4 regions of the Solwaraspora sp. WMMA2101 genome follow, and region 3 is predicted to be linked to each of the others. Evidence: riboswitches for the same ligand, from Rfam matches in the RefSeq annotation. Region 3 holds a riboswitch; each other region holds the start of a gene.

What was found. A riboswitch is a leader RNA that binds a small molecule or an ion and turns the genes downstream of it on or off. The one in region 3 is predicted to bind cyclic di-AMP.
Region 1: linked by a shared signal. The riboswitch ahead of ACN28F_RS07770 (C40 family peptidase) and the one ahead of ACN28F_RS15940 (NlpC/P60 family protein) in region 3 are both predicted to bind cyclic di-AMP.
Region 2: linked by a shared signal. The riboswitch ahead of ACN28F_RS25855 (coiled-coil domain-containing protein) and the one ahead of ACN28F_RS15940 (NlpC/P60 family protein) in region 3 are both predicted to bind cyclic di-AMP.
Region 4: linked by a shared signal. The riboswitch ahead of ACN28F_RS18680 (coiled-coil domain-containing protein) and the one ahead of ACN28F_RS15940 (NlpC/P60 family protein) in region 3 are both predicted to bind cyclic di-AMP.

What each region holds. Positions count from the first base shown of each region.
Region 1 covers NZ_JBMHMA010000006.1:1,572,816-1,579,940, forward strand. Annotated here, with positions in the region: gene ACN28F_RS07745 (hypothetical protein) at 2-448, shown strand; gene ACN28F_RS07750 (DUF3817 domain-containing protein) at 502-831, shown strand; gene ACN28F_RS07755 (DUF397 domain-containing protein) at 931-1,137, opposite strand; gene ACN28F_RS07760 (DUF5753 domain-containing protein) at 1,381-2,262, shown strand; gene ACN28F_RS07765 (DUF6232 family protein) at 2,288-2,929, opposite strand; cyclic di-AMP (ydaO/yuaA leader) riboswitch at 3,404-3,545, shown strand; gene ACN28F_RS07770 (C40 family peptidase) at 3,556-4,518, shown strand; gene ACN28F_RS07775 (sigma-70 family RNA polymerase sigma factor) at 4,612-5,541, opposite strand; gene ACN28F_RS07780 (dTMP kinase) at 5,987-6,667, opposite strand; gene ACN28F_RS07785 (nucleotidyltransferase family protein) at 6,848-7,125, shown strand, end outside.
Region 2 covers NZ_JBMHMA010000006.1:5,451,205-5,458,329, reverse strand. Annotated here, with positions in the region: gene ACN28F_RS25865 (HelD family protein) at 1-1,489, shown strand, start outside; gene ACN28F_RS25860 (cation diffusion facilitator family transporter) at 1,609-2,517, shown strand; cyclic di-AMP (ydaO/yuaA leader) riboswitch at 2,686-2,816, shown strand; gene ACN28F_RS25855 (coiled-coil domain-containing protein) at 2,823-4,010, shown strand; gene ACN28F_RS25850 (glycosyl hydrolase) at 4,529-7,125, shown strand, end outside.
Region 3 covers NZ_JBMHMA010000006.1:3,326,031-3,333,155, reverse strand. Annotated here, with positions in the region: gene ACN28F_RS15960 ((Fe-S)-binding protein) at 1-1,078, shown strand, start outside; gene ACN28F_RS15955 (VanZ family protein) at 1,089-1,694, shown strand; gene ACN28F_RS15950 (GOLPH3/VPS74 family protein) at 1,660-2,379, opposite strand; gene ACN28F_RS15945 (NlpC/P60 family protein) at 2,541-3,599, shown strand; cyclic di-AMP (ydaO/yuaA leader) riboswitch at 3,854-3,996, shown strand; gene ACN28F_RS15940 (NlpC/P60 family protein) at 4,003-5,034, shown strand; gene dcd (dCTP deaminase) at 5,169-5,747, opposite strand; gene ACN28F_RS15930 (pyridoxamine 5'-phosphate oxidase family protein) at 5,862-6,377, shown strand; tRNA gene ACN28F_RS15925 (tRNA-Gly) at 6,472-6,545, shown strand; gene ACN28F_RS15920 (ribbon-helix-helix protein, CopG family) at 6,620-7,000, opposite strand; gene ACN28F_RS15915 (hypothetical protein) at 6,988-7,125, opposite strand, start outside.
Region 4 covers NZ_JBMHMA010000006.1:3,910,136-3,917,260, forward strand. Annotated here, with positions in the region: gene ACN28F_RS18665 (ABC transporter ATP-binding protein) at 1-326, shown strand, start outside; gene ACN28F_RS18670 (HAD family hydrolase) at 417-1,166, shown strand; gene ACN28F_RS18675 (glycoside hydrolase family 65 protein) at 1,163-3,532, shown strand; gene ACN28F_RS18680 (coiled-coil domain-containing protein) at 3,638-4,654, opposite strand; cyclic di-AMP (ydaO/yuaA leader) riboswitch at 4,657-4,794, opposite strand; gene ACN28F_RS18685 (potassium channel family protein) at 5,056-5,766, shown strand; gene ACN28F_RS18690 (cellulose binding domain-containing protein) at 6,491-7,125, shown strand, end outside.

The DNA.
Region 1 (7,125 bases), 1.8 Mb from region 3:
CATGCGGCAGCTCTGGACCCCCGCGTGGATCCTGCGCCACCTCGCGATGCTGGTCGTGGTGGCGGGCTTCCTCGCGCTGGGCTGGTGGCAGATCAGCCGGGCCGCCGCCGGCAACACCCTGAGCTGGGCGTACGCGGTGGAGTGGCCGGTGTTCGCGGCGTTCGTCGTGTTCGTCTGGGCCCGCGAGGTACGGCAGGTGCTGCGCCGGGCCGCTCCGGCGGCCGACCGGCCGGAACCGGCGCCGGTGCCCGCCCCGACAGCCCCGGTGTCGGCCCCCGCCCCGGTCCCGGCGGTCCCGGCCCCGGCGATCAGACGGCCGGTGCGGATCCGGTCGACCGGCTCTGCGCCCGTGACGGAGCCCGACGATCCGCAGCTGGCCGCCTACAACGACTACCTGGCCTGGCTGAACGCCAATCCGCACGCCCGGGCCAGTGACTATCCCGGCTGACCGTCGGGGCGACAGGTGACGACCGGGCGCCAGCCCGGTGAGAAAGGACGACCGTGTCTGGTGCACTCATCCGCTACCGGCTGATCGCGTACGTGGTCGGTGTGGTGCTGATCCTGCTGATGGTCGTCGGGATGCCGATGAAGTACCTGTTCCACGACGCCGTGGTCGTGGAGACGATCGGCCCGGCGCACGGCTTCCTCTACATGGTGTACCTGGTGGCCGCCTTCGACCTGGCCCGGCGGGCGAACTGGTCACTCGGGCGGATCGTGGCGATCATGCTCGCCGGTACGGTGCCGTTCGTGTCGTTCTGGGCGGAGCGGGTGGTGTCCCGCTGGGCGCAGCAGGTGATCAAGGCCGAGCCGCAGACCGTGACGACGGGCTGAGCCGGGTCCGTCGTCGGCTGCCGGGTCCGTCGGGCGGGTCCAGGTGTGCCGACCGGGTGCGGTGCCGGGCGACGCGAGCGCCGGCCCGACACCGGGTGATCATCCGGCCGTACGACCGGCCCGGTCGTGGTCGAGGCCGGCCACGAAGGCCGTCCACGCCGACGCCGAGAATCGCAGGTGCACGTCGGGGTCGGTGGAGTTACGGACCCCGACCGCCGGGCCGAACGTCGCCACCTCGACACAGGTCGTCGCCTCGCAGCGGCGGCTCTTGCGCCAGGCAGGACCGGCAGTGCTGATCACAGTCACCCAGACTCCTCTATACGGATATTTTGGGGCATTTGCCTTCTAAGACCTCAGGCAATTCGCGCGGACACTATCAGTCGTGGATCTTGCTCCCACCGGGGGCGACCGGGCCGCCCGAAGTCCGGAACGCCGTACCCCGGTTGGTAAGGGCCAGCCGTCCATAGCAGACCGGACGGCACCGGTGTAGCGTCAAGAGACGGCAACCAGCCAGGTGGCATTCTGCTAGGCACTCCCCCGGAGCGATCCATGCCAGCCCGACACCAGGGTCCGACCATCGGGCGCCGCCGACTCCGCGCGGCGCTGCGCCGGGCACGCGAGGCGGCCGAGCTGACCCAGGAGTACGTCGTCACCCAGATGGACTGGTCGCTGTCCAAGCTCATCCGGATCGAGTCCGGCTCGGTCAGCATCTCGACCAACGACGTCAAGGCCCTGCTCGACCTCTACGGGGTCCGCGACCAGCAGCAGGTCCAGGAACTGGTCGAACTGGCCCGGGCAGCCCGGCGACGGGCCTGGTGGAGCGGGTACAAGGACCGGGTGCCGGCGGCCTACGCCGCCTACATCGGGCTGGAGGCCGAGGCTTCGGCGCTGCAGTACTTCCAGCCGATCAGCTTCCCCGGCCTGCTGCAGACCGAGGAGTACGCGCGGGCGGTGATCCCCGCCGACGGCCCGCACCACGTACCGGCCGAGGAGATCGAGGGTCGGGTACAGATCCGGATGGCCCGCCAGCACGCGGTGCTGGACGGTGCCGACCCGCCCCGCATCGAGGTGATCCTCGACGAGGCCGCGCTCCGTCGGATGACCGGCGGTCGGCGCATTCTGCGCGAGCAGCTGCGCCACGTGGCGAAGATGTGCGCCGCCCCGCACGTCTCGGTCCGGGTGCTGCCCTTCGCCGCGGGCAGCAACACCGTCCTCGGCCCGTTCGTCATCCTGCACTTCGCCGATCAGGCCGACGCCGACGTGGTCTACGTGGAGAGCGCGCTGGTCGAGGAGGTCATCGACCGGGCCGGCGAGGTCCGGTCGTACCAGCATGTCTTCGATCGACTCCGCGCGGAGGCGCTGTCCGCCAACGAATCGGTGGCGATGCTGCTCGACCTCGCCCGGCAGTTGGACGAGGACATTGCGGGCTGACCGGCGGCGGGGGCCGCCGGCCGGCTCACCGCTGGTCGGGCACCCAGGGCTCGATCGTCACCGGCTCGGACAGGCCGGCCAGCCGCGACATCTCCCGGGCCCGCATCAACGCCCGGCTCACCTGCCCGTACTGGCGTTCCTCGTCGGTGCTGAACAGCAGGACCAGCAGGCCCTCGTGTCGGCCCCAGAGCTCGTAGGACCGTGGCCGTACCTTGTCGCCGAGCCAGCCGAGGCCGACCGGGACGAACGCCGCCACCAGCATCGCGAAATAGGCAGCAGCGCTGACCTCGGCGAGCCCCTGGGTGAAGCCGATGGTCACCGCGATCGCCGAGAGGATGACGACGGTCACTGCCACCAACCGCCCGGTCAGCCGGTCCCGGGCGCCACGGGCGGTACGCAGTTCGGTGAGGTCCCGGATCGCGAACCGACGCCCGGCGACGACGAACCAGTCGGCGGTGACGCAGATGCCGGGCTGGCGGTAGAAGGTCGGCCCAGCGGCGGCGGGTCGGGTGACCGGGGCGCCGGGTGCCGCGCCACGGGCGGGCGATCGGCGCCCGGGTGTCCGGGGGATCAACGGTGTCGTGGTGCTGCTGCGGTCGCCCGGCCGGGCGGCCCGGCGAAGGGTCGGGGATCCGCGTAGTGGCGGGGTCCGGCGGGTGGCACGCATCGGCTGCCTCCGAAGGTCGGGTACGGCACTGACCTTGCGCGTCCATTGTGCAAACGGCGAGCTACTCGATGGAAGATACGCATTCTGCCACCTAGCTGATTGACGTACGGCAGGACGCTTCCTGGACTCCGATACGACACTTTTGTTCTTATTTACCCTAGTGGATGCCCACCAGCAACCGCGTAGAGCGACTTATCGAGCATTTCGCCCAGTCGATCGAAACCTGGCGCCCGGTCACCGTGCGACCACCTCGCGAAGCCACCCGATTCGCCATTGCATGACGCAGCGCCACTGTGCACTACATTCTGTGACTATCGGCGCCACTCCACCATGGTCGATGCCACGGATCACGACGAGCGAGGGTTTCCGCGAGCAACCGTTGCGGCTAGGTTAGATTCGCTGGTCCGGTTACCAGTCACCGACCCCGGTGACGCCGGCCCGGTGCCGCCGAATCACCATCCGGCAATCACTGAAAGTAGTTGTTCGGTGATCGCATGGTGGTGACCCGGGGACCCACCGAGCACGTCTGGGGTGAATCCGCGTGTCACACGCGGTAGGGCGACACCTTCCCGCCCGAATCCGTCAGCTAACCCGGTAGGCGGCGTGGGAAGAAGGGTTCTGCGTTCTTGTCAACAGCGCGGATTCTGCTGCGTACCCTCGTGCTGGCCGGCGTGACCGCCGGGCTGGTGGTTCCGGCCGTCGCCGTCTCCGCCCAGCCCTCGGTCAGCGAACTCACGCAGCAGATCAACAAGGAATCCGAGGAACTGGCCAAGGTCGTCGAGTCGTACAACCGGCTCACCGAGGAGTCCAAGACCACCCGGGCGGCGGTCGAGGAGCTCGACACCAAGCTGGGTCCACTGCAGGACGAACTCGCCCGGGCCGAGGTCGAGGTCGGGCAGATCGCCATCACCGCCTACAAGTCCGGCGGGCTGAGCACCGCCAGCGCGCTGCTCGACAGCGGCTCGTCGGACGGTTTCCTGGACCGGCTGGGCACCCTCGACCACCTCGCGCGGGACCGTCAGCAGCGGCTCAGCAACTTCACCAGCACCCAGGCGACGTACCTGGCTGAGCAGGAGAAGCTGCAGGCGACGCTCGCCAAGCAGGAAGCCCAGGCCAAGGAGCTCGCCGACCGCAAGAAGTCCATCGAAGCCGACATCGACAAGCTGATGGACAAGCGGGAGGAGGCCTACGGTGCGGCGACCGAGTCCGGCTCGTCGTACACCGGGACGATCCCGTCGGTCGCCGGCGCCGCCGGCGTCGCGGTCGAGTTCGCGTACGGCGCCATCGGCAAGCCGTACGTGTGGGCGTCCAGCGGGCCGAACGGCTACGACTGCTCCGGTCTGACCCTGGCTGCCTGGCGGGCCGCAGGCAAGAGCCTGCCGCACAACGCCGCCATGCAGTGGGACCGGGTCGCCAAGATCAACCGTGGCGACCTGGCACCGGGCGACCTGGTGTTCTACCGGAACCTCGCACACGTCGCCCTGTACGTCGGCGACGGCAAGGTCATCCACGCACCGACGTTCGGCCAGCCCGTCCAACTGGCCAGCGTGGACATGATGGCACCGTACGGGTACGGCCGGGTGCGCTGACCGACCGGCACCGACACGAGGGCCCGGCATCCGCTTACGGATGCCGGGCCCTCGTCGTCACAGGGGACCGTGGTCGTGGCAGCGACCGACCGGTCAGGCCGCCTGCAGCCCCTCGGCCCGGGCCAGCTCACGCAGCCGGCCGAGGGCCTGGATCTCCAGCTGGCGGATGCGCTCGCGGGACAGCGAGAACCGCGAGGCGACCTCGGTGAGCGAATGCTCCCGGCCGTCCTCCAGCCCGTAGCGGGCCCGCATGATGCCGGCGGACCGGTCGTCGAGGTGGTTCAGCAGGCCCTCGATGCGCTGGCGCTCCAACCCGGTCAGCACGATGTCCTCCGGCGACGGCGCGTCGCTGTCGGCCACCAGGTCACCGAGGTTGGTGTCACCGTCGTCGCCGACCGGGGTGTCCAGCGAGACGGTGTCCTGCGACCAGCGGACCAGCTCGTGCACCCGCTCGACCGGCACTCCGAGCGATGCCGCGATCTGCTCCGGCTCCGGATCCGAGCCGAGCTCCCGGGTGAGTTGGCGGGCGACGTTGCGCATCCGGTTGACGTCCTCGACCAGGTGCACCGGCAGCCGGACGGTCCGCTCCTGCTGCGCGATGGCCCGACTGATCGCCTGCCGGATCCACCAGGTGGCGTAGGTGGAGAACTTGAAGCCGCGCTCGTAGTCGAACTTCTCGACCGCCCGGACCAGACCGGTGTTGCCCTCCTGGATCAGATCCAGCATCGGCATCCCGGACCGGACGTAGCGGCGGGCGATCGACACCACCAGCCGCAGGTTGGCCCGGATGAACAGGTCCTTGGCCCGCTCACCCTCGATGACCAGCCGCTCCAGCTCCTCGCGGCTGACCCCGGCCCGCGGGGTGCCCTCCTCGAGCAGGTGCTCGGCGTACAGCCCGGCCTCGATCGCCTTGGACAGCTCGACTTCCCGGGCCGCGTCGAGCAGCGGCGTACGGGAGATCTCATGCAGGTAGACGCCAACGAGGTCCCGCTCCTCGGCCACCTCGTCGGTCCGCAAAGCCATCGTCTTCTCCACGTTGCTCACGGTCCCCTCGTTAACCCCACTTGCCCTGGCACCTGCGATGCGCATCTCCATCAGCCTCTCCCCCGTCACGTCGCCACCGACCGGCGTACCCGGATGTGCGGGTCCCGCCGAACGATGCCGACACCTGCACAACAGATAAGACGCGTCAGGGATTCCGTCTCGTGAGTCGAAGCTGACACGATTGCCTGAGTAATTGCTGTGAGCAGGATTGATGTTTCCTGCCAGGCACCTCGGTCGCGCCGTCGCGACGGGTCTGCCCATGGTGCGTTTCGCGGAGGTCCGCGGCCTTTCGCGGGCCCGCACGAGAGCATGACGCCGGACGCGGCGCCGGCATTCCCGTCACCGCGTCCCCTGCGATCCTCGTCACTGCCAGACCGTCACGTCCCACGCCCGGATGTACGGGCTGAGCAGGGTGTGCGGTTCATCACCGCCCGAGGCGGCCACCATGGTCGGCCGGTAGCCGGTCGACCAGGTGCTGACGCAGCCGCGCGGCGACCTGGGCCGCGCTGCCCCGCGCGTCGATCACCACGAACTCGGCGGCCTCGGGCAACGACCGGTAGGCCGCCGCGCTGCGCACCAGATGCTCCAGCGACTCGCTGTCGGTGCCCCGCGCCTCGATCCGGTGCCGGGCCTCGGCCGGCGGCAGCCAGAGCAGGAAGGTCAGATCCGGCCGGGGAAAGATCCGGTACGCCAGCCGGGCCAGCCGCTCCCAGGCAGCGGCGGCACCGTGGCGGCGGATGCTGACGTACTGGCAGACGGCGTACCGGTCCATCACGGCGACGCCGCCGGGCGAACGCAGGACCGACCGGGCGATCGCCAGCCACCGCAGCAACGCTTCACAGAACATCAGCCCGTTGCGTCCGACCAGCCGCCGGGCGTCCGGCCGGCCCAGTCGCACCGCCAGCCGGTCCAGCCACCGGCGACCGCCGGCGTTGCGCCGGTAGTGGGCGGGCAGGCCGGCGGCGGTGAGCGCGTCGGCGAGCAGCCGCGCCTGGGTGGTCTTGCCGACGCCGTCGATGCCCACCAGGGCGATCCGGCGGACCCGGCGGGTCGGGGCGGTCGGAGTGATCGGGGCGCTGATCGCCGGCGCAGCCGGCGGTGCCACAAGTGAATCCAGTGTGGAGCTCTCAGGGACGGGGGACGGATGCGCCGGAGTCTCAGTGACGAGCACCTTTCCAACGGTAGCGAGTCTCCGCACCTTCGCGTCGGCGACGCGAAGGTGTGAAGCCGTCACGCCCCGGGTACCGGTGGAACCCGTCACCATCACCACCCATCGGAGAGACAGATGGCTCAACAGGGAGACGACGGTCTGCTGCACACCCTCAAGCGGGTGGCGGCCGTACTGAAGCAGTCGGAGATCCCCTTCGTTCTGGGTGGCAGCTTCGCCGTCTACGCGCACGGCGGGCACTCCAGCGATCACGACGTGGACTTCCTGATCCGCGAGTCGGACGTGGAGGCGGCGCTGGCCGCCCTGGTCGCGGCCGGGTTCACCGCCGAACGGCCGCCGGAGGACTGGCTGGTCAAGGTCTTCGACGACGGCCGGATGGTGGACCTGATCCACCG
Region 2 (7,125 bases), 2.1 Mb from region 3:
CCGGGCGGCGTACCTGCTGTATGCCGACCGGAGCCGGTTCGCCGGCGGCGGCATCCTGGTGGTCGGGCCGACAGCGGTGTTCGTCGAGTACATCGCCGCCGTCCTGCCCGCGCTCGGGGAGGAGAGCGCCACGTTGCGGTCGTTGGGTTCGCTGGTGCCGCACGTGTCGGCGACCCGGACCGATCCGGCGGCGGTGGCCGTGGTGAAGGGGTCGCTGCGGATGCGGCGGGTGCTGGAGCGGGCGGTCCGCGACGCCGTACCGGACGGGCCGACCGAGCTGCGGCTGCTCTACCGGGGGCAGCTGCTGCGATTGCGCGAGGCCGAACTGAACGGGATCCGGGCGCGGGCGCTGCCCCGGGGTGCCCGCCGCAACGAGGTCCGCCGGGCCGGCATCGACGGACTCTTCGACGCGCTGTGGGCACAGGCCCGCCGGCTCGTGGCGGCGTCCCGGCTGCCGGGTCAGGCCGAGTTCGAAGACGAGCTGTCCGATCGGGACGATTTCCGGGACTTCATCAAGGCCTGGTGGCCACGGCTGCTGCCCCGGCACGTGCTGGCCTGGCTGGCCCGGCCGGAACGGCTGCGCCGCTACGCGCAGGGGATCCTCGAACCGGCGGAGATCAGGTTGCTCGGGGAGTCGTTGCGGGACCTGGCCGAGCAGGGTCCGACGATCGCCGACGTCGCGCTGCTCGACGAGTTGGCCGAGCTGCTCGGTCGACCGCCGCAGCCCAAGCGCCGCCAGCAGGATCCGTTCCGGCTCGCCGGTGGGGTACGAGAGGTGACGACCTTCGTCGACCGGGAACGGGCCGCGCGGGCGGCGGCGCGGGAACGGCCGGTGGACTACCGGGAGTACGCCCACGTGGTGGTCGACGAGGCACAGGACATCTCGCCGATGCAGTGGCGGATGATCGGCCGTCGGGGGCGGCTCGCGTCGTGGACGGTGGTCGGGGATCCGGCGCAGACGGCGTGGACCGGGGATCCCGGCGAGCTGGCTCAGGCCCGCGACCGGGCGTTGGGTCGTCGGCCCCGGCAGGAGTTCCAGTTGACCACCAACTACCGCAACCCGGCGGAGATCTTCGAGCTGGCGGCGGAGGTGATCCGTACCGTCGCCCCGGACGCCGTGCTGCCGACGGCGGTGCGCTCGACCGGGGTGCCGCCGCGCCGCGAGCAGGTCGACGTCGCCGCACTGCCGGCGGCGGTCCGCCGGGCGGCCACCGCGCTGCTCGCCGAGGTGGAGGGGACGGTGGGGGTGATCGCCGCGGTGGCCCGACGCGACGAGGTCGCCGGCTGGCTGGCCACCGAGCTGACCGACCCACGTCTGCAGGTCGTGTCGAGTCTGCAGGCCAAGGGCATGGAGTACGACGGCGTGGTGCTGGTCGCGGGAGCGGAGATCCGTGCCGAGTCGGCAGCGGGCGTACGGACGTTGTACGTGGCGCTGTCCCGGGCGACCCAACGGTTGGTGACCGTCGATCCGGTGCCGGGCGGCGGCTGACGGGCCTGCTCCGGCGGCTCCCGGCGGGGGTGGTGGGCGCCGCCCGGTCATCTGTTGCACATATCGCTATGTGGGCATTAGTCTTCGGTCGGGGCACCGGGCGACGGAAGGTGACCGGGATGGGCGCGGGACACGATCACGGAGCGGGCACCGCCGGGCAGCGACACTACGGGCGGCTGTGGATCGCGTTCGTCCTGCTGGCGGTCTTCATGGTCGTCGAGGCGGTGGCCGCGCTGCTCACCGGCTCCCTGGCGCTGCTCTCCGACGCCGGGCACATGTTCACCGACGTTCTCGGCATCGGCATGGCGCTGGCCGCGATCGCCGCCGGCCGTCGCGCGTCCGACGATCCGCAGCGCACCTTCGGCCTCTACCGGCTCGAGGTGCTCGCCGCCCTGGCGAACGCGGCGCTACTCGCCGGGGTCGCCGGCTACGTCATGGTCGAGGCGGTCCGCCGGTTCGCCGACCCGGAGCCGGTGCCCGCCGGCCCGATGCTGGCGGTGGCGGTGGCGGGCCTGGTCGCCAACCTGGTCGCGTTCGGGCTGCTGCGCGCCGGCGCCAAGGAGAGCCTCAACGTCCGGGGCGCCTATCTGGAGGTGCTCGGCGATCTGCTCGGCTCGGTCGGGGTGATCGTGGCGGCCCTGGTGATCGCCACCACCGGCTGGTGGTACGCCGACCCGGTGGTCGCCGTCGCCGTCGGGGCGCTGATCCTGCCCCGGACCTGGCGGCTGGCCCGCTCCGCGGTGCGGGTGCTGGTCCAGGCCGCGCCGGAGCACGTCGACGTGCCCCGGGTCAGGGCCCGCCTGGCCGCCGTGCCGGGCGTGTGCGACGTGCACGACCTGCACGTGTGGACCCTCACCCAGGGGATGGAGGTGGTCTCGGCGCATCTGGCCACCGTGGCCGGTGCCGAGGTCGGCGGGGTGCTGCGCGACGCCCGGCGGGCCCTGCACGAAGAGTTCGGAATCGATCACGCAACGCTGCAAGTCGAGCCATTGTCGCCTGCGGACCCCTGCGGACCGACGGACTGGTGATTAGCGGACGCTTAAGTTTCGTGACCTTCCCGCGACGCAAACAACGGCGATATACCTTTATTTCCGATTTATCTAGACATAATATGTTCATCGATCTCGCGACAGATGGCGACCGGACCGGTAGCCTCGGCCTCGGTCTTCGTCCGGGCGGCGCCCCTCCGGCGCCCGCGAAGGCCGTCGCCTAATCGCCTGTACGGCGAGCCGGGGAACCACGTTCCTGGGGTGCATCCGCGTCAGCGGTAGGGATCTTCCGTCCCGAACCCGTCAGCTAACCCGGTCGGCGGCTGACGGAAGGAACCTGCACGGTGACGTACCCGCTCCCCGAACGACCCCGGCGCGCGACGCCGGGGCGGAAGAACCGCTTTGCCCGCCTGGTGCCGCTGGCCGCGATCCTGATCGCCGTCACCGGAGCGCCGGTCGGTGCCCCGGTGCCGGCCGGTGCCGCGCTACCCGCCTACGCTCCCGCCGGCTCCGACGACGAAGGCGGCACCCCGAGTCTGCGCAAGGAGCTCGACGCGGCCTCGCGCGGCTGGATCGACGCCAAGGCCGCGCTCGACAACTCCGGCAAGCGGCAGAAGCAGCTCACCGCACGGCTGGCCGAGGTCGAGACCGAACTCGAGGTCCGCAACACCAACGTCGGTCAGCTCGTCGACCGTGCGTACCGCAACGGCCGGCTCGGTCCGGTCTCTGCGCTGCTGAACAGCACCTCGCCGGAAGGCTTCCTCGACCGCGCCGCCGCGTTGAGCGCGGTGACCGCCAACGAGGAGAAGCAGCTGCGCGAGCTGTACCGCACCCGCGACCAGGTGACCCGGTCGAAGGCGGCCATCGAGAACGAGATCCGCGAGCAGCGCAAGCAGCTGACCATCATGGATCAGCGCAAGAAGCAGGCCGAACGGGCCCTCGCGGTGGCCGTCGCCGCTGAGGAGCAGGCCCGTGAGCAGGCCGAACGCGAAGCGGCGAACAGCTCCGGATCCGGATCGTCGGGCTCCGGATCGTCGGGCTCCGGATCGTCGGGCTCCGGATCGTCGGGCTCCGGATCGTCGGGCTCCGGGTCGGCCAGCGCGTCGGCGACGCCGGCACCTCGCAACGCGAACGGCTCCTGGCCGAGCGAGTCCTGCAACGTCGACGACCCGACCACCTCCGGCTGCATCACCCCGCGTACGTTGCACGCGCTCAACCAGGCCAAGGCCGCCGGCTTCACCCGCTATGTCTCCTGCTTCCGCAACGGCGGCTCGGGTGAGCACCCGAAGGGCCGGGCGTGCGACTTCGCCGCCCAGCCCAACGGCTTCGGCGGGGTCGCCAGCGGCGGGGACAAGACCTACGGCGACAACCTGGCCAACTACTACATCGCCAACGCCGACCGGCTCGGCGTGCTCTACGTGATCTGGTTCAAGCGGATCTGGCTGCCCAGCAGTGGCTGGAAGGCGTACAGCGGTGCCGGCGGCGACCCGTCGAGCGACCACACCAACCACGTTCACCTGTCCGTGTACTGATTCCTCCCCCGAACGACGGCGGTCACCGAACGGTGGCCGCCGTCGTCGTGTCCCGGCCCGCGCGATGCGCCGGCTCGGCCCGGCCGACCTGCCGACTCAGCCCGCGCGATGCGCCGACTCGATCCGCGACCCAATGGTCGGCAAATGGCATCGGCGGTATGCGGGCACAACGAATGGACTGATAACGAATGGACTGATTGCGAAAAGCGCCGACGCCGACCGGCGTTCCGGCCGGCAACGACACCGGACAATCAGTGAGAGCGCTCTTTCAGCTCACCGTCACCCCGACCCTACCCCGTGTTGTCGGAGCCAAGGAGGCTGTGAGAGCGCTCTCACGAAGGTAACGAGCAACCCGTGCGGCTGTCAACCGGAACAGCCGACGCCTACCTGATTCACGAAAGTTCATGTCCGGATATTGACAGCAGGGCCAGGTCTCTGGTGACCTCCTGGCAATAATTCATTAATGGGCGTGAAACAGTTTGTGATCTTGGACTACGCCCGATCTGACCGGAGGCACCATGACACTGTCGATCCGAGGCGGGCGCCGAAGCCGCACGCCGCGCCGGATCCTGGCAGCCACCACCGTGACGGCGCTGGCAGCCGCCGGACTGAACTTCGGCGTGCTGCGCACCGCCGACGCCGCCACCGTCGGCGCCGGCAGCTACACCACCACCCGCCCGGCCGGTGCCGCCGCCCCGACCGCCTGCGGCAACATCTCCGCCAACCCCCGGCAGTACGTGACCGGCAACGCGCCTACCGGTGCGGTACCCACCAACGACTGGTGGTCGTCGCTGCTGTTCAAGCGCTACAACTGCGCGTACTCCGATCCGCTGCACGCCCACCCGATGTCGTTCCAGCCGGCCTCCGGTGGGCTCGGGGTCTCGTACACCACCGAGGCGGCGATCTCCGGCACGTCGACCGGCGTCGGCGAGTACCACTACCCGTACACCCGGGAGTTCACCCTCGGCGTCGCCGGACTCAACGCCCCGGACGTCAAGGTCGACGGCTGGACCGACTGGACCGTCAGTCCGTACTGGTCCGACGGCACCCGCACCCTGCGCACCACCGTCGGCCACGGCCTGCCGTTCGTGTACGCCCAGGTCACCGGCGGAAACGCACAACTGTCGTTCCCCGGCACACCGACGGTCTGGCACCACAGCGGCACCCGCGTCGGATTCTTGATGCGCGGCCACGACTACGTCGCCTACGCCCCCAGCGGCGCGACCTGGACCGTCTCCGGGACCACGATCAGCTCCACCCTGGCCGGCCGTGGCTACTTCTCGGTGGCGCTGCTGCCCACCTCGACCGGCACCAGCGCCGCCCGGCGCACCGCGCTGATGGACAGCTACGGCCAGTACGCCCACGCCCACGTCACCGGCACCCGGGTCAGCTGGAGCTACGACCAGGCCAGCAGCACGGTCGACGCCACCTACAGCTTCACCACCACGGCCCGTGAGGGCTCCGCCACCGGCACGGTCGTCTCGCTCTACCCGCACCAGTGGAAGCACCTCGACGGCGGCAGCCCGATCGCGGAGACCTACGTGTCGGCCCGGGGCCCGATGCGCAACCTGGTCGGCGCGACGTCGTTCCGGACCGCGATGCGCTTCCACGGCGTACTGCCGGAGGTGCCGGCGGTGGCCACCAGCACCGGCGCCGACCTCGCGACCCTCACCGCCCACCTCGACCAGGCCGCCTCCGGAGACCCGTTCGCCGGGTTCAACAACGACACCTACTGGACCGGCAAGGCGCTCGGCCGGGCCGCCCGCCTGGCCGAGATCGCCGACCAGCTCGGCCGGACCGCGCAACGCGACCACCTGCTCGCCGCGATCCGGACCCGGCTGACCGACTGGTTCACCGCCAGCCCCGGCAAGGCCGAGCGGGTGTTCTTCTACGACCAGGCGTGGGGCACCCTGGTCGGCTACCCCGCCTCGTACGGCTCCGACACCGACCTCAACGACCACCACTTCCACTACGGCTACTACATCGCCGCCGCCGCGACGCTGGCCAAGTTCGACCCGACATGGGCGTCGACCAGCCAGTACGGCGGCATGGTCAACCTGCTGATTCGCGACGCGAACAGCTGGGACCGCAACGACCCGATGTTCCCGTTCCTGCGTGACTTCGACATCTACGCCGGGCACGACTGGGCGGCCGGGCACGGCGCGTTCTTCGCCGGCAACAACCAGGAATCCTCGTCGGAGGGGATGAACTTCGCCAACGCCCTGATCCAGTGGGGTCTGGCCACCGGCAACACCGCGATCCGCGACGCCGGGCTGTACATCTACACCACCCAGTCGGCGGCCATCCAGGAGTACTGGTTCGACTCCTCGGACACCAACTTCCCGGCCAACTTCGGGCACCGGTCGGTCGGCATGGTCTGGGGCGACGGTGGTGCGTACGCCACCTGGTTCAGCGCCGAACCGGAGATGATCCAGGGCATCAACATGCTGCCGATCACCGGTGGCTCGCTCTACCTCGGCTACCGGCCGGACTACATCGCCACCAACTGGAACGCGCTGGTCAGCAACAACGGGGGTCCGCCGACGGTCTGGCAGGACATCCTCTGGTCGTTCCAGGCGCTCGGCAACGCTGACGCCGCCCTGACCAGCCTGCGGGCCAACCCCAACTACCCGGTCGAGGAGGGCGAAAGCCGGGCGCACACGTTCCACTGGGTGCGCAACCTGGCCGCGTTGGGCCGCGTCGACACCGGCGTCACCGCGAACACCCCGCTGTACGCGGTGTTCAACCGCAACGGTGCCCGCACCTACGTCGCGAGCAACATCACCGCCGCACCGGTCACGGTCACCTTCTCCGACGGCACCCGACTGACCGTGCCGGCCGGGCGGACCGCCACCAGCGGGGCGCACACCTGGAGCGGCGGCAACGCCACCGGTGCCCCGGCCACCCCGAACCCGTCGCCGAGCCTGTCCCCCACCCCACCGGCCTCGCCCACGCCGGGTCCGACCACCCCGCCGGTCACCTCGGACCTGTTCCACCTGCGGTCCGCCGGGGTGCTGAGCAACACCGCCGGGACGGCCGCGACGACGGTGACGGTGCCGTCGGCGGGCGGAGCGAACCACGACGGTACGCCGCACAACCCGGTCACCTTCCGGGC
Region 3 (7,125 bases):
CGGGGCGGACGACGGCGGGGTCATCGACCCGGACGTGCTGTGGTCCTGCACCACCTGTGGCGCCTGCGTCGAGCAGTGCCCGGTCGACATCGAGCACGTCGACCACATCGTCGACATGCGTCGCTACCAGGTGCTGATCGAGTCGAGCTTCCCCAGCGAGGCCGGCGTGATGCTGCGCAACCTGGAGAACAAGGGCAACCCGTGGGGCGCACCGCCGAACACCCGCGAGGACTGGACCAAGGGCCTCGACTTCGAGGTGCCCCGGGTCGGCGAGGTGGACGACTTCGAGTACCTGTTCTGGGTCGGCTGCGCCGGTGCCTTCGAGGACCGGGCCAAGAAGACCACCCGGGCGGTGGCGACCCTGCTGCACTCCGCCGGCGTCGACTTCGCCATCCTCGGCGAGGGCGAGACCTGCTCCGGCGACCCGGCCCGGCGCATCGGCAACGAGTTCGTCTTCCAGATGCTGGCCCAGCAGAACGTGGAGACCCTCAACGAGGCGTTCGGCGACCGGGAGCCGACGAAGCGCAAGATCGTCGCGACCTGCCCGCACTGCTTCAACACCCTCGGCAACGAGTACGGGCAGCTCGGCGGCGACTTCGAGGTCGTACACCACACGCAGCTGCTGGCCCACCTGGTCGCCACCGGCAAGCTCACCCCGGTCACCCCGGTCGACGGCGGTCTGACCTACCACGACCCCTGCTACCTGGGCCGGCACAACCGGGTCTTCAGCCCACCCCGCGAGGTGCTCGGCGCCGCGCTCGGTGCCGACGACGCGGTACGCGAGATGCCCCGCAACTCGGAGCGGTCGTTCTGCTGCGGGGCCGGTGGCGCGCGGATGTGGATGGAGGAGCGGATCGGCAAACGGGTCAACGTCGACCGGGTCGAGGAAGCCCTCTCCACCGGTGCCCAGACGATCGCCGTCGGCTGCCCGTTCTGCTTCACCATGCTCGGTGACGGGGTCACCGGAAAGCAGTCCAGCGGCGCGGCGGGCGAGGGCGTCGAGGTCGTCGATGTGGCGACCGTGCTGCTCAGGTCGGTCACGCCGGCGGTAGCATCGTCGACGGCCGCCGAGGAGTAGGGAGAAGCGGGTGCTGGGTTGGGCCCGTGAGTTCCTCTCCCAACCCTGGCCGTTCCTGACCCTGGCGACTCTCGCCGTCGTCGGCGTGCTGGTCCACCGGCCACTGGCCCGCCGGCTCGGCTGGGCCCGCTGGCCCACCCTGGGCATGCTGCTGGGTGCGGCGGCGGTCGCCGCGCTCACCCTGCCTCCGGCACCGGTCGGCACCGGCGTACCGCTGGCTCCCGGGGTCTCGGTCTCCGGGCCGGACGCCGCCGTGATCGCGGCCTGCGCCCGGTCGTTGACCGACCCGGCCGTGCTCTGGTCCGGGCTGGTCACGGTGGATTCGCTCGGCGAGCGGGTCGGCAACGTCGCGATGTTCGTACCGCTGGCCTTCTGCACGGTGCTGGCGGTACGTCGACCGGTGCTCGCCACCGGGTTGCTGCTGCTGGCACCGGCCGGGGTGGAGCTGGCCCAGGCGGTGTCCGGGCTGGGGCGGGAATGCGTCGGCTACGACTGGGTCAACAACGCCACGGGCGTCCTGCTCGGTGCGGCCGCCGGCGGGGTCGTGGCGGTGGGCTGGCGGGTGGTCGGCTCCGGGCCGGTCAGCTCCCGCCGCTCGCGACGTTCGTCGCGATGAACACACCGCGCGCGATCCTGCCCCGGCGCTCGTCGAGCACGGTACGGGTGGCGGCCACCGCCCACTCCACCGACGGGTACCGGGCCAGGCACCGCTGAGGCCAGTCCGCGGCGCCACCGTCCGTACCGGTGTCTGTACCGGCGGCTTGCGCGTCGGTGTGCCCGAGGATCCGCAGCGCGTCGAGGGCGTCGAGGAGCCCGGCCAGCGCGGCGGTGCGGGCACCGACCGGTCCGTTGCCCCGGCGGGCGGTCAGGAGCCGTTGCCGTGCCTCGGTCTCGGGCTCCGGGGTCGTGCCGTCCGGCGTCGGGTAGCGGGTACGCCGCAGGATCGGCACCCGACCCTGCTCACGCCGGAGCAGGCCGGCCTCGGTGAGCGTGTCGAGCACCCGGTCGACCAGCCCGGGTGCGAGGGCGGTCACCCAGTGTTCCGGCGGTTGCCGGGCCGCTGCGTGAATTCTGCGCCAGGTGGCCTCGAGCAACGGGTCGGTGCCGAGCGGGTCGGGTGCGCGTTCGCCGCCTGCGGTGACCCGGCCGTCGACGTCGAGGTCGAGGTGGCCGGTCGCGGCGAGGTCGCACAGTACGGCGCCGGCGACGCCGTGGTCGAGGTCGTCGGTGGCGATCAGTACGGTGCCGGAGTCGTCGTGACCCAGGAGCACCAACTCTTCGGGAAGGCTGAGTGTCGTCATCGTGTCACGCTAGCGTGATCGGATGGACGCTGCCGGTCATGTGGTGCGGTGGGTGGATCTCCAGCCTTGAGCGAATGCGCATCCTTCCAATAGGGTGGTGCACCGACCGCTGCGAATGTCGGCCTCCGTTTCCCCCGCCCGGGAGGCCCCGGCGATCGTTCATGAAGGAGTCGCTGCCAATGGCACGTGTGCTCACCCGTACGCGCACAGGTGATTACTTTAAGTTTCTATCTGGTGACTCAAAGAAGTTTTCGCCCATTGTCGGGCGTGGTGTCGTCGCCCTGCTGCTCGTCCTGACCGCGGTCGTGGGGCCGGCTGCCCCGGTGGCCGCCCAACCCTCTCTGGCGGAGATCGAAGCCGAACTGGACGCCCAGTGGCTGAAGCTGGAACCGGTGATCGAGCAGTACAACAAAGTTCGCAGCGAACTCAAGGCCAACCAGAAAAAGGCCGCTGAACTCGACAAGCGGATCGCGCCACTGTCGTTGCAGGCCAGTCTTGCCGCTGACGAGATCGGCGAGGTGGCCAACAGCTACTACCGCACCGGTCCGTCGAGCGAACTCAACGCGTTGCTGAAGACCGGTTCGCCGACCAGTCTCGCTGATCAGCTGCTGGTGCTGGACCGGATCTCCAAGCGGCGTCAGCAGCAGATCGCGACGGTGATCGAGACCCGCGACCGCTACCTTGCCGAGCGGCAGGCGCTCGACGAGCTGATCGCGCAGCAGAAGGCGCAGGACGAGGAGCTGGCCGACAAGCGCAAGACGATCGACGCCGAGATCGACAGGCTGGAGCAGGCGCGGCTGGCCGCGTACCGGACCACCGGTTTCACGGGCGGTTCCGGGGCGTCCGGGCCGTGCCCGGCCGCATCGGTCGGCGGGGCGGCGGGGGTCGCGGTCGGTACGGCGTGCGCGCAGATCGGCAAGCCGTACGTCTGGGGTGCCACCGGTCCTAACGCGTTCGACTGCTCAGGTCTGACGCAGTACGCGTGGGCGAGTGCGGGTGTCGGGCTGACCCACTTCACCGGCGCGCAGTGGAACCAGGGTTCGACGGTCAGTCGGTCGGAGGCGCGCCCAGGTGATCTTGTCTTTTTCTTCAGTGATCTGCGTCACGTAGGTCTCTACATTGGCAACGGCATGATGGTGCACGCGCCACGTCCGGGACAACCCGTGCAAATGGAGAATATCGACAACATGCCGGTGGTCGGATTCAAGCGCGTCGGCTGAACGTGCAGGTCAACGTCGGCCGGTACGGTCCGAAAGTGCGGGGCGGTCGGCGATCATCGATCGTCCGGACCGGCACTTTCGGACCGGCTGGACCCTGTTCTTCGAACGCGTGAACGACGGCGGGTGATATACGACTAGCAATCGATCGAGTACGTTGAGAAATGAGTAGTCACCTCGCTTGCGTGACGAGAACGGCCCTCTCTACCCTTGGGGATCGTCGAGTCGGGAGGACGTCAACCAGCCCGGTTGACCTCGGCCTGACACCGCCAAATCGTCAGCGACACGGCGAGCCGGGGACCCACGGAACCGGGGTGAATCCACAGCGTCGTCTGTGGTAGGGCGTCTCCTTTCCGCCCGAACCCGTCAGCTAACCCGGTAGGCGGTCTGGGGAGAAGGAGTCCTGGTGGCTACGACAGCCCCTCGGCGATCCGGATGGTCCGACCAGGACCACCTCCGGACAGTCCGGAACACCCGTCGACGCCTCCTCCGGGGCGCGATCGCCGTCACCGCCAGCATCGGCCTGCTGCTGACCGGCGCACCCGCACCCGCCCAGGCGCAACAGACCGTGGCGGAGATCGAAGCGCAGATCGACGAGGTCTGGGCCGAGCTGGAGCCCACCATCGAACGGCACAACGCCGTACGGCAGGACCTCACAGCCAAGAAGAAGCAGGCCGAGGCGCTGCAGAAGAAGATCCAACCGCTGCAGGTCCAGATCGACCTCGCGATGGACCGGGTCAGCGAGTTCGCCGCCCGGTCGTACAAGGGCGGCAGCCCGTCGGCGTTCAGCGCGATCCTGACCAGCGGCAAGCCGACCCACCTCGCCGACCAGCTGGAACTGCTCGACCAGTTCGCCCGCCGGCAGGCCCGCGACGTCCAGGCCGTGGTCGACCTCAAGGAGAAGTACGCCGCGGAGAAAGCTCCGCTGGACCAACTGATCGTCGAGTTGACCAGCACCGAGGCGCAGCTGTCCGCGAAGGCCAAGGAGATCGACGCCGAGGTCGACCGGCTCCAGGAGCTGCGACTGCAGGCGTACGGATCGTCCACCAGCCTGGGCTCGCTGCGCCCGGCACCCTGCCCGGCGACCTACCCGGGGGGAGCCGCCGGAAAGGCGGTCACCTTCGCCTGCGCGCAGATCGGCAAGCCGTACATCTGGGGATCCGCCGGCCCGAGCGGTTACGACTGTTCCGGGTTGACCCTGGCCGCCTGGCGGCAGGGCGGCGTCTCACTGCCGCACAACGCGGCACGTCAGCGGCAGGTGACCAGGAACATCAGCCGTGACGAGCTGCGCCCCGGCGACCTCGTCTTCTACTACAGCCTGTCCCATGTCGGAATGTACGTCGGCGACGGCTGGATCGTGCACGCCTCGCAGGCCGGCGAGCCGATCGCGATGCGCAAGCTCGGCTCCGGCATCCACAGCTACGGAAGGCCCGGCTAGACCTCACTCCTCCCCATGGCCTGGCGCATGTCGCGGATCCCCCCGTTGCGCGGCAGCACCGGCCACCAGAAAGACGCTCTCCCAGGTCTCCCCCCGGCCTGGGAGGGCGTCTTTCGCTACCTGCCCGCGCTGGCTCAGCTGGTCGGCCAGGTCCGCCACTGCTGCCAGGACCGGCTCGGGGTAGGTCCGCGCTGTCCCTGGTAGCGGGAGCCGTAGACCGACGACCCGTACGGATGCTCGGCGGTCGACGACAGCCGGAAGATGCAGAGCTGGCCGATCTTCATGCCGGGCCACAGCTTGATCGGCAGGTTCGCGACGTTGGACAGTTCGAGCGTGACGTGGCCGGAGAAGCCCGGGTCGATGAAGCCGGCGGTCGAGTGGGTGAGCAGCCCGAGCCGGCCCAGGCTGGACTTGCCCTCCAACCGGGCGGCGAGTGCGTCGCCGAGTGAGACGACCTCGAGCGTCGAGGCGAGCACGAACTCGCCGGGGTGCAGCACGAACGGGTCGCCGTCGGGCACCTCGACCTGCGACGTCAGATCGTCCTGCCGGGTCGCCGGGTCGATGTGGGTGTACAGGTGGTTGTTGAACACCCGGAAGTACCGGTCGAGCCGGACGTCGATGCTCGACGGCTGGATGAGCGCAGGCTCGAACGGTTCGAGGGAGAGCCCGCCGGTCTTGGTCTCCGCGACGATGTCCCGGTCGGAGAGGAGCATCGTCACACCATAGCGACCCTCGGCCGGGCACCTCGCCGGCTGGGGTAATCGTCGAGGGCGGACACGCCGCGTTCCGACTATCTCTTCGAACACATGTTCGATAGAATGGTCGGCATGGCAACCTGGTCCCAGTTCGCAGCCGACGAGCCCCGCCTGGCCACGGCGATCCGGCTTCTCATGCAGCAGTACGGCCCCGGTCTCGGCTACCTGGCGACGGTGCGTGCCGACGGTGGCCCCCGGGTTCATCCGGTCTCGCCCGTGATCACCAAGGACGGGTTGTTCTGCTTCATCGTCGACTCGCCCAAGCGTCGCGACCTGGAGCGCGACGGGCGGTACGCGCTGCACTCGTTCCCGCCGGAGGAGAGCGACGACGAGGCGTACCTCGCCGGCCGCGCGCGCCCGGTCACCGACGTCGCCACCGTCGCCCGACTCGCCCGCTCCGCGCGTGCCGTGCCGCACGTGGACTGGCGACTGTTCGAGTTCACCGTCGACGTGGCGATGGTCGCCCGGCACGGCACCGGCGCCGGCCCCGCCACCACGATCGCGCTGGAGCCTGCGGTGCAGGTCTGGATCGACCCGGCCAGCGGCACCCCCGTTCCCCACGAGGCGGCGGCTGCGGTCGCCTGCTGATCGACACTCGTCGCCCGACCGCCGGTCGTCTCGACGAGCCGGGCGTGAGGGCGTTGCGCACCAGGGCGGCCGACAGGGTAGAGTAGGGCCGCTCGCGGGTGTAGTTCAATGGCAGAACATCAGCTTCCCAAGCTGACAGTGCGGGTTCGATTCCCGTCACCCGCTCCACACCGAAAGCCCTGGTCAGGATCACAATCCCAACCAGGGCTTCGTCGTATGCGCGCGGGATCGCCGCCAGCTTCCTACTTTCGCGGGTACGCGGCCTGCAGCACTTCACGGATCAACTCGCTGGGACTGCGGTTGGTCAGCTCTGCCACCTTTTTGATCATTTCGTAGGTTTGGTCGTCAACTCGGATGCTGATCTTGTGCGATGCGCCGCCACTGCTGGAGAGTGGCGGTCTGCCGACCCGGCGGGGTGCGAGACTGTCGGGGTCGTACCCAGCCTCTGCTTCTGCGACCAGTTCGCTCTCCAGCTGCGACGTGAGCGTCGTACCGTCCTTGGTCTGTCGGCTGGCTGCCCGAGTCGCCCGGGCTGCGGTGGTGGTTGCCCGGCGTGGTGCCTTTGTCTTGTTAGATGTCGTGGAGGTCGTTCGGTCCTTCGTCGCTCGCGTTACACCCGCCATGGCTTCGCCTCCTTGTAGAGCCGGTTGTACTTGGGTCGCATGTCCATGGAGTGGATCACGCGCAGCGTCCCGTCCAGCAACTCGATGGCGACGACTTCGAGAGCGACGCCGTCCCTGTCGTCGCC
Region 4 (7,125 bases), 580 kb from region 3:
TGGTCGACGACCTCGGCGGTACGCCGGTGGAGCCGACCGGCGGCTCCGGTCAGCGGCTGCGTCGTCTCGGCAGCGTGATGCAACGCCTCACCGGGCGGACCGCAGAGCCGGCGGCCGCCGACCCGGCCTCGCCCCGGCCCGGCGGTGCCCGGGAGAGCGTGCTCAGCGACGGCGGTCGGCACCACCGTCGCCCCGCCGAGCTGGCGGTACGGCTCGCCCCGTACCCGGCGGTCACCGCAGGGCACCCGTTGGCGGTTTCGGTCCGGATGGACGCGCTGCACTTCTTCGACGAGCGGGGTGACCGCATCGACGTCGGGTGGCGGTGACCGGCTCACCCGCCGTGTTCACCCGCCGCGCGCCGCCGGCGGGCGGCGGAAACCGGGCCGGCACCGTGGAGATCGGGTTAGATTGGCGGGGTGCTCGGTCTACCCACTCATGTGACCGCCTGCCTTTTCGACCTCGACGGGGTGTTGACCCAGACCGCGAAAGTACACAACAGGGCGTGGGAGGAGACCTTCAACGACTTCCTCCGCGCCCGTGCCCTGGCCGCCGGCCACCCCTTCCTTCCGTTCGATCCCGGCGCCGACTACAGCCGGTACGTCGACGGCCGACCACGGGCCGACGGGGTGCGTTCCTTCCTTGCCTCGCGAGGCGTTGAGCTTCCCGAGGGGTCGGTGGACGACCCCCCGGCTGCCGACACCGTCAACGGCATCGGCAACCGGAAGAACGAGGTCCTGCTGCGACGTATCGCCGAAGACGGCGTGCAGGTCTACGACGGTTCGCTGGCCTACCTTCATGCTGCCCGCTGGATCGGGCTGCACCGGGCCGTCGTGTCGGCCAGCGCCAACTGCCGGGACGTGCTGATCGCGGCGGGGATTGAGGAGTTGGTCGAGGTGCGGGTAGACGGGGTGATCGCGAGAGAGAAGGGCCTGCGCGGCAAGCCGGAACCGGACACGTTCCTGGCCGCCGCCGCGCAGTTGGGGGTGGAGCCGGCGAACGCGGCGGTCTTCGAGGACGCGCTGGCCGGGGTGACGGCGGCACGGGCCGGTGACTTCGGCTGCGTGGTGGGCGTCGACCGGGTCGGTATCGGCGACGAACTGCTCGCCCATGGTGCCGACATCGTGGTGAACGACCTGGGGGAGCTGCTGGTCGGAGCCGAACGGTGATCCGCGAGCGGGCCTACCCGGTCGAGCCCTGGCATGTCCGGGAGACCCGGCTGGACTTCGACATCCTGGCGCAGTCGGAGTCGGTCTTCGCACTGGCCAACGGGCACATCGGATTCCGTGGCAACCTGGACGAGGGGGAGCCGCACGGCTTGCCGGGCACCTACCTCAACTCGTTCTACGAGTTGCGGCCGCTGCCCTACGCCGAGGCCGGGTACGGCTTCCCCGAGTCCGGGCAGACCCTGGTGAACGTCACCAACGGCAAGCCGATCCGGCTGCTGGTCGACGACGAACCGTTCGATGTGCGCTACGGCGACCTGCTCTCCCACGAGCGGGTGCTCGACCTGCGGGCCGGGCTGCTGGACCGGCGCCTGGAGTGGCGGTCGCCGGCCGGTCGGACCTGCCGGGTCCGCAGTACCCGGCTGGTGTCGTTCACCCAGCGGGCGGTCGCCGCGGTCTGCTTCGAGGTCGAGGCGGTCGACGAGCCGCTGCGGATCATCGTGCAGTCCGAGCTGGTCGCCAACGAGGAGTTGCCGGCGCAGAGCAAGGACCCCCGGGTGGCCGCCGTACTGGACCAGCCGCTGCAGGCCGAGGAGCGGTTGGTGCAGTCCGACGGCGGGCTGCTGATCCACCGGACCAAGGCCAGCGGGCTGCGGATGGCGGCGGCGATGGGGCACGAGATCGACGGCCCCGGTGACGTGGCGGTGAGCACCGAAGGGTTCGACGACTGGGTCCGGACCACCGTCTCCTGCCTGCTGCAGCCGGGGCAGCGGCTGCGGGTGGTCAAGCTGTTGACGTACGGCTGGTCCAGTCAGCGCTCGTTGCCGGCGCTGCGCGACCAGGTCGGGGCGGCGTTGGCCGGCGCCCGAATCTCCGGCTGGGAAGGGCTCTGCGCCGAGCAGCGCAAGTACCTCGACGACTTCTGGGACCACTCCGACGTGCGGGTCGACGGCGACCCGGAGATCCAGCAGGCGGTCCGGTTCGGCCTGTTCCACGTGCTGCAGGCCGGGGCCCGCGCCGAGCAGCGGCCGATCGCCGCGAAGGGCCTGACCGGACCGGGGTACGACGGACACGCCTTCTGGGACACCGAGATGTTCGTACTGCCGGTGCTGACCTACACCCAGCCGGCGGCGGTCGCCTCGGTGCTGCGCTGGCGGCACTCGACGCTGGACCAGGCGCGGGAACGGGCCCGGATGCTCGGGCTCAACGGGGCGGCCTTCCCGTGGCGCACCATCCGGGGGCAGGAGTGTTCGGCGTACTGGCCGGCCGGCACCGCCGCCTTCCACGTGGCGGCGGACATCGCCGACGCGGTCCGGCGCTACGTGCACGCCACCGGTGACGTCGAGTTCGAGCGGGAGATCGGCCTCGAGCTGCTGGTGGAGACGGCCAGACTGTGGCGCTCGCTCGGCCACCACGACCGGCACGGCCGGTTCCACATCGACGGGGTGACCGGGCCGGACGAGTACACGGCGGTGGTCGACGACAACATCTACACCAACCTGATGGCGCAGCGGAACCTGCTGACGGCGGCCGACTGCGCGCTGCGCTACGCCGACCGGGCCTGGGTGCTCGGTGTCGACGACGAGGAGACCGCGGCCTGGCGGGACGCGGCGCTGTCCATGCACGTTCCGTACGACGACGAGCTCGGCGTGCACCCGCAGTCGGCCGGGTTCACCCGGCACCAGGAGTGGGACTTCGCGGGCACCTCGCAGGACCACTATCCGCTGCTGCTGCACTACCCGTACTTCGATCTGTACCGCAAGCAGGTGGTCAAGCAGGCCGACCTGGCGCTGGCGATGCACTGGCGGGGCGACGCCTTCACCGACGAGGAGAAGGCCCGCAACTTCGCCTACTACGAGCGGCGTACGGTGCGGGACTCCTCGTTGTCGGCCTGCACCCAGGCGGTGATCGCGGCCGAGACCGGTCACCTGGAGCTCGCCCACGACTACCTGGGCGAGGCCGCGTTGATGGACCTGCACGACATCAACCGCAACACCCGTGACGGCATCCACGTCGCGGCGCTGGCCGGGGCGTGGCTGGCGTTGGTGGCCGGGTTCGGCGGGATGCGCGACCACGCCGGGGAGCTCTCCTTCGCCCCCCGGTTGCCGCAGCGGATCAACCGGCTCGAGTTCGCCATGATGTGGCGGGGCATGCGGCTGCGGGTGTCCGTCGGGCGCGACGAGGTGACCTATGCGCTACGCGACGTGGATCCGAACGCGACGATCGAGCTGACGCACCACGGTGAGGCGATCACCGTCGCCGCCGACAAGCCGGTCACCCGGGCGATCGCGCCGGCCGGGGCGGCGGGCCCGCCGCCGCAGCAGCCGGCGGGCCGCTCCCCGGTGCGCCGGTCGGCCCGTACCGACTGACTGACCCCGCACCGGCCGCGGGGTCCGACGCGACCCCGCACCGGGCCGCGGGGCCCGACGCTTCGCGCGCCGGCCAGCCGTCCTGACTGACCGGCGCGCGGGCACTCAGAGCAGGGACAGGTGCACGTGGTTGGTGTGGTCGCTGCTCGGGTCGCCGCCGGCGCCGCTGTAGGAGCTCCAGCCTGTCGTCGGTGACCAGAACTGGCGGTACCAGATCACGTAGAGGATGCCGAGTTTGTCGGCGTTGCGGACCAGGAACGCGGTCAGGTTGTTGCCGTAGAGCCGGGCGTCGCCGGTGGCGTCGCCGCCGAAGCCGCTGGACTGCATGGAGAAGTCACAGGCCCGGCCCTTCGGGTGCTCGAACGGGCCACCGGGTCGGAAGCAGGAGACGAAGCGGGTGAAGCCGGCCTTCTTGGCCTCGTTGAGCGCGTGCATGGTGCGGGGGGTGATGCAGCCGCTCGTGGTGGGGTCGTCCAGGCTGCACGACTCGGACGGCCAGGAACCGTTCGCGTTGCGGGGTGCCTGCGCGGCGACCGGCGAGGTGGCCGAGACGAACCCGTTGGTGGCGACCGCGCCGACCAGCTGCAGGGCCTTCTCCGCCTCCTTCTTCTGGCGGGACATCACCTCGAGCTGCTGTTCCTCGCGGGTCACCTCGGCCTCGATCGCCGCGACGGCCCGGGCGGCCTGTTCACGGGCCTCGTTGAGCTCGCGGACCCGCTTGTTGTCGTGCATGGCGATCATGTCCAGGCCTTCGGCCCGGTCCAGCAGGTCGTCCGGGCTGGCGCTGTTGAGCAGCACCATCACCGGGGTGATCCGGCCGAGACGGTACGAATTGGAGGCGACCTCGCCGATCTGCGGGGTGAGTGCCTCCAGACGTTCCTCCACCTTCTCCAGTTCGAGGTTGAGCTGAAGTTGCCGCTTGCGGGACTCCTCGACGGCGGCCTTTGCTTCGACGAAGCCTCGGTTGGTCGACTCGATGACGTCGCTGAGCAGTGGCTGCGCGCCCTCGTCCGAGGGGTCCTGGGCGGCGGCCGGGGTGGCGACGACGAGGCCGGCGAGCAGGGTGGTCACGGCGGCCAGTGCGGCGGTGAACGGAACCCGCCGGTATAGGGGTGCGGTCATCCTGTTCCTTTCCTTGGCCGCCGACCGAGTTAGCTGACGGGTTCGGGACGGAACGATCCCTACCGCGACGTCGCGGATTCACCCCGGTGGAAACGTGGTTCCCCGGCTCACCCCGAAGGACGATTAGGCGGCGGTCACCGCCGGCACCGGTGGGTGCCGCCTGGCGGAGACCGCCGGCAAGCTTACCGGATCGGTGACCGGCGACAACACCTCGACGACCGTCGTTGACCAGGGAGAATTCCGTTACTGGACAACGACTTTAGGTAATGTCCACTTTCTGCGTCGGCGGGCCTACGGCATGTCGCGGCCGGCTGGGTCGATAGTGCCGTGGTCGGGGGATGGAACTGCCTAAAATGCCATAGAAGCCGAAAGTAGGAAATAATCTCCGGATGGATTCCCTGATGACAGACGACCCGTTCCTGACGGCTGCCGATCCGTCCCCGGTCGGTGCGGCCGGCGACGGCGTCACTGACGACAGCGTGGCCGTCATCGGCCTGGGTCGATTCGGTGGGCAGGTGGCGCTGTCGCTGTGCCGGCTCGGTCACCGGGTGCTCGGCATCGACGGCGATCCCCGCCGGGTGCAGCGCTGGTCCGACCGGCTGCCCCGGACGGTGGAGGCGGATCCCACCGACGAAGAGTCGCTGCGGCACCTCGGGGTCGCCGACTACCCGTGCGCGGTCGTCGGCATCGGCGCCGACATCGAGGCCAGCATCCTGACCGTCGTGTCGCTGACCGAGATCGGCGTGCCGGAGATCTGGGCGAAGGCGATCACCGCCAAGCACGGCCGGATCCTCGCCTCGGTCGGTGCCCACCACGTGATCTTTCCGGAGGCCACCATGGGGGACCGGGTCGCGCACCTGCTGGCCAGCAGGATGCTCGACTTCATCGAGTTCGACGACGGCTTCGCGATCGCCAAGGTGTGCGCCCCGGCGGACAGCGCGGGTCAGACCCTGGCGCAGGCCCGGCTGCGGCAGCGGTACGGCATCACCGTCGTCGGCATCAAGGAGCGTGACCAGCATCTGCGGTACGCCGTACCGGACTCGGTGATCCCGCCGGACGCGCTGCTGATCGTCGCCGGGCCGACCGCGGACGTGCAGCGGTTCGGCGGTTGACCCTGGGATCCTGGGCGTAACCGTCTCGTCACGCCTTCATTTCGTGAGCTGATCAGCCTCTGGACTTTCGCAAACTCGTGACTCAGGCTACAGTCCTCCCATGGGAGCGCTTCCATTGATGGATGTGCACCCGGAACACTGTACCGACGCGCGGCGTGGCGCTGTTCGCAGCGCTTCGCCGACCGCTCAGCCCTTGGGCTGGCGGCGGGCCAGCCCGGACTCCGCCGCCAGCCACGCACCGCCTGTCGAGAGGAGGTGGAACCAGAGCCACTCGCGTGGCCCGGCTCCCGCGCGTCACGCACGACCTGGACGCCAAACCGCTCGTGCGTGTCAGTAACTGATGGTGGGGACGGGGGTTGCCCTCCCCGTCCCCACGCTAGTCCTCGATTGTTACGACGTGGAATCGCCGACAAGTCAGGACCGCGACGCCGCTGCGTCCAACTGTCCTGCGCAGCCTGCCGATGCATCGGCAGGCTTCGTTGTGTATGGAGCTGTCGTGGCTGCCTGGCCCGGTCGCGGTCGGGATCGGCGGCAGCGCCGTGCGGGCATCGACAATCGTCCGGGGCCGCCGGTCGACGGTGTCCCAGCTCACAGTGGTCCGGCCGGGGCCCGCACGGCGGAACTGTCACCGGACGGCGGATGGCGCCCCGCGACATGCATCGTTGACCATGGATGTCCTGGCGCTGGTTCGTCCGCCGGTGCCCGCACCGAAAGCGAGTCACCCGTGACCACTGTGCCACCGCCGCCGTCGGATCGCGCAGCCCACCGCGACGGCAGCCGTCGCCCCCGGGCCGCCCGACGGCTGGGCGTCCTGCTCGCCGCCGTACTGCTCGGTCCCGCCCTGCCGGCGGCGAGTGCGAGCGCCGCGACCGGCGCCGACACCGAGGCGCCCACCACCCCCGGTGCCCCGACCGTCGCCGCCATCAGCACGGACCAGGTCACCCTCACCTGGACCGCCGCCACCGACGACGTCGCGGTCACCGGCTACGAGATCGCCCAGATGCAGGCCGACTACATCATCATCAAGACCAGCCCGGTCAACGAGATCACCATCGTCGGCCTGCAGCCGTCACGGACGTACCAGTTCTGGGTGGCCGCACGCGACGCCGCCGGCAACCGGTCGCCGACGAGCCCCGGCCTGCGACTGACCATGCCGCCCGGCGACGACCAGGCACCCACCGCCCCCACCGGCCTGACCGCCACCCAGACCGGCACCGACGCGGTCACCCTGCGCTGGCAGCCGTCCACCGACAACGTCTACGTCGCCTGGTACGAGGTGCTGCGGGTGCACCCCGACGGCTCGACCACCCGGGTGGCCACCGCTCCGCAGCACCCGCCGACCGGTCCGACCGCCCGGGT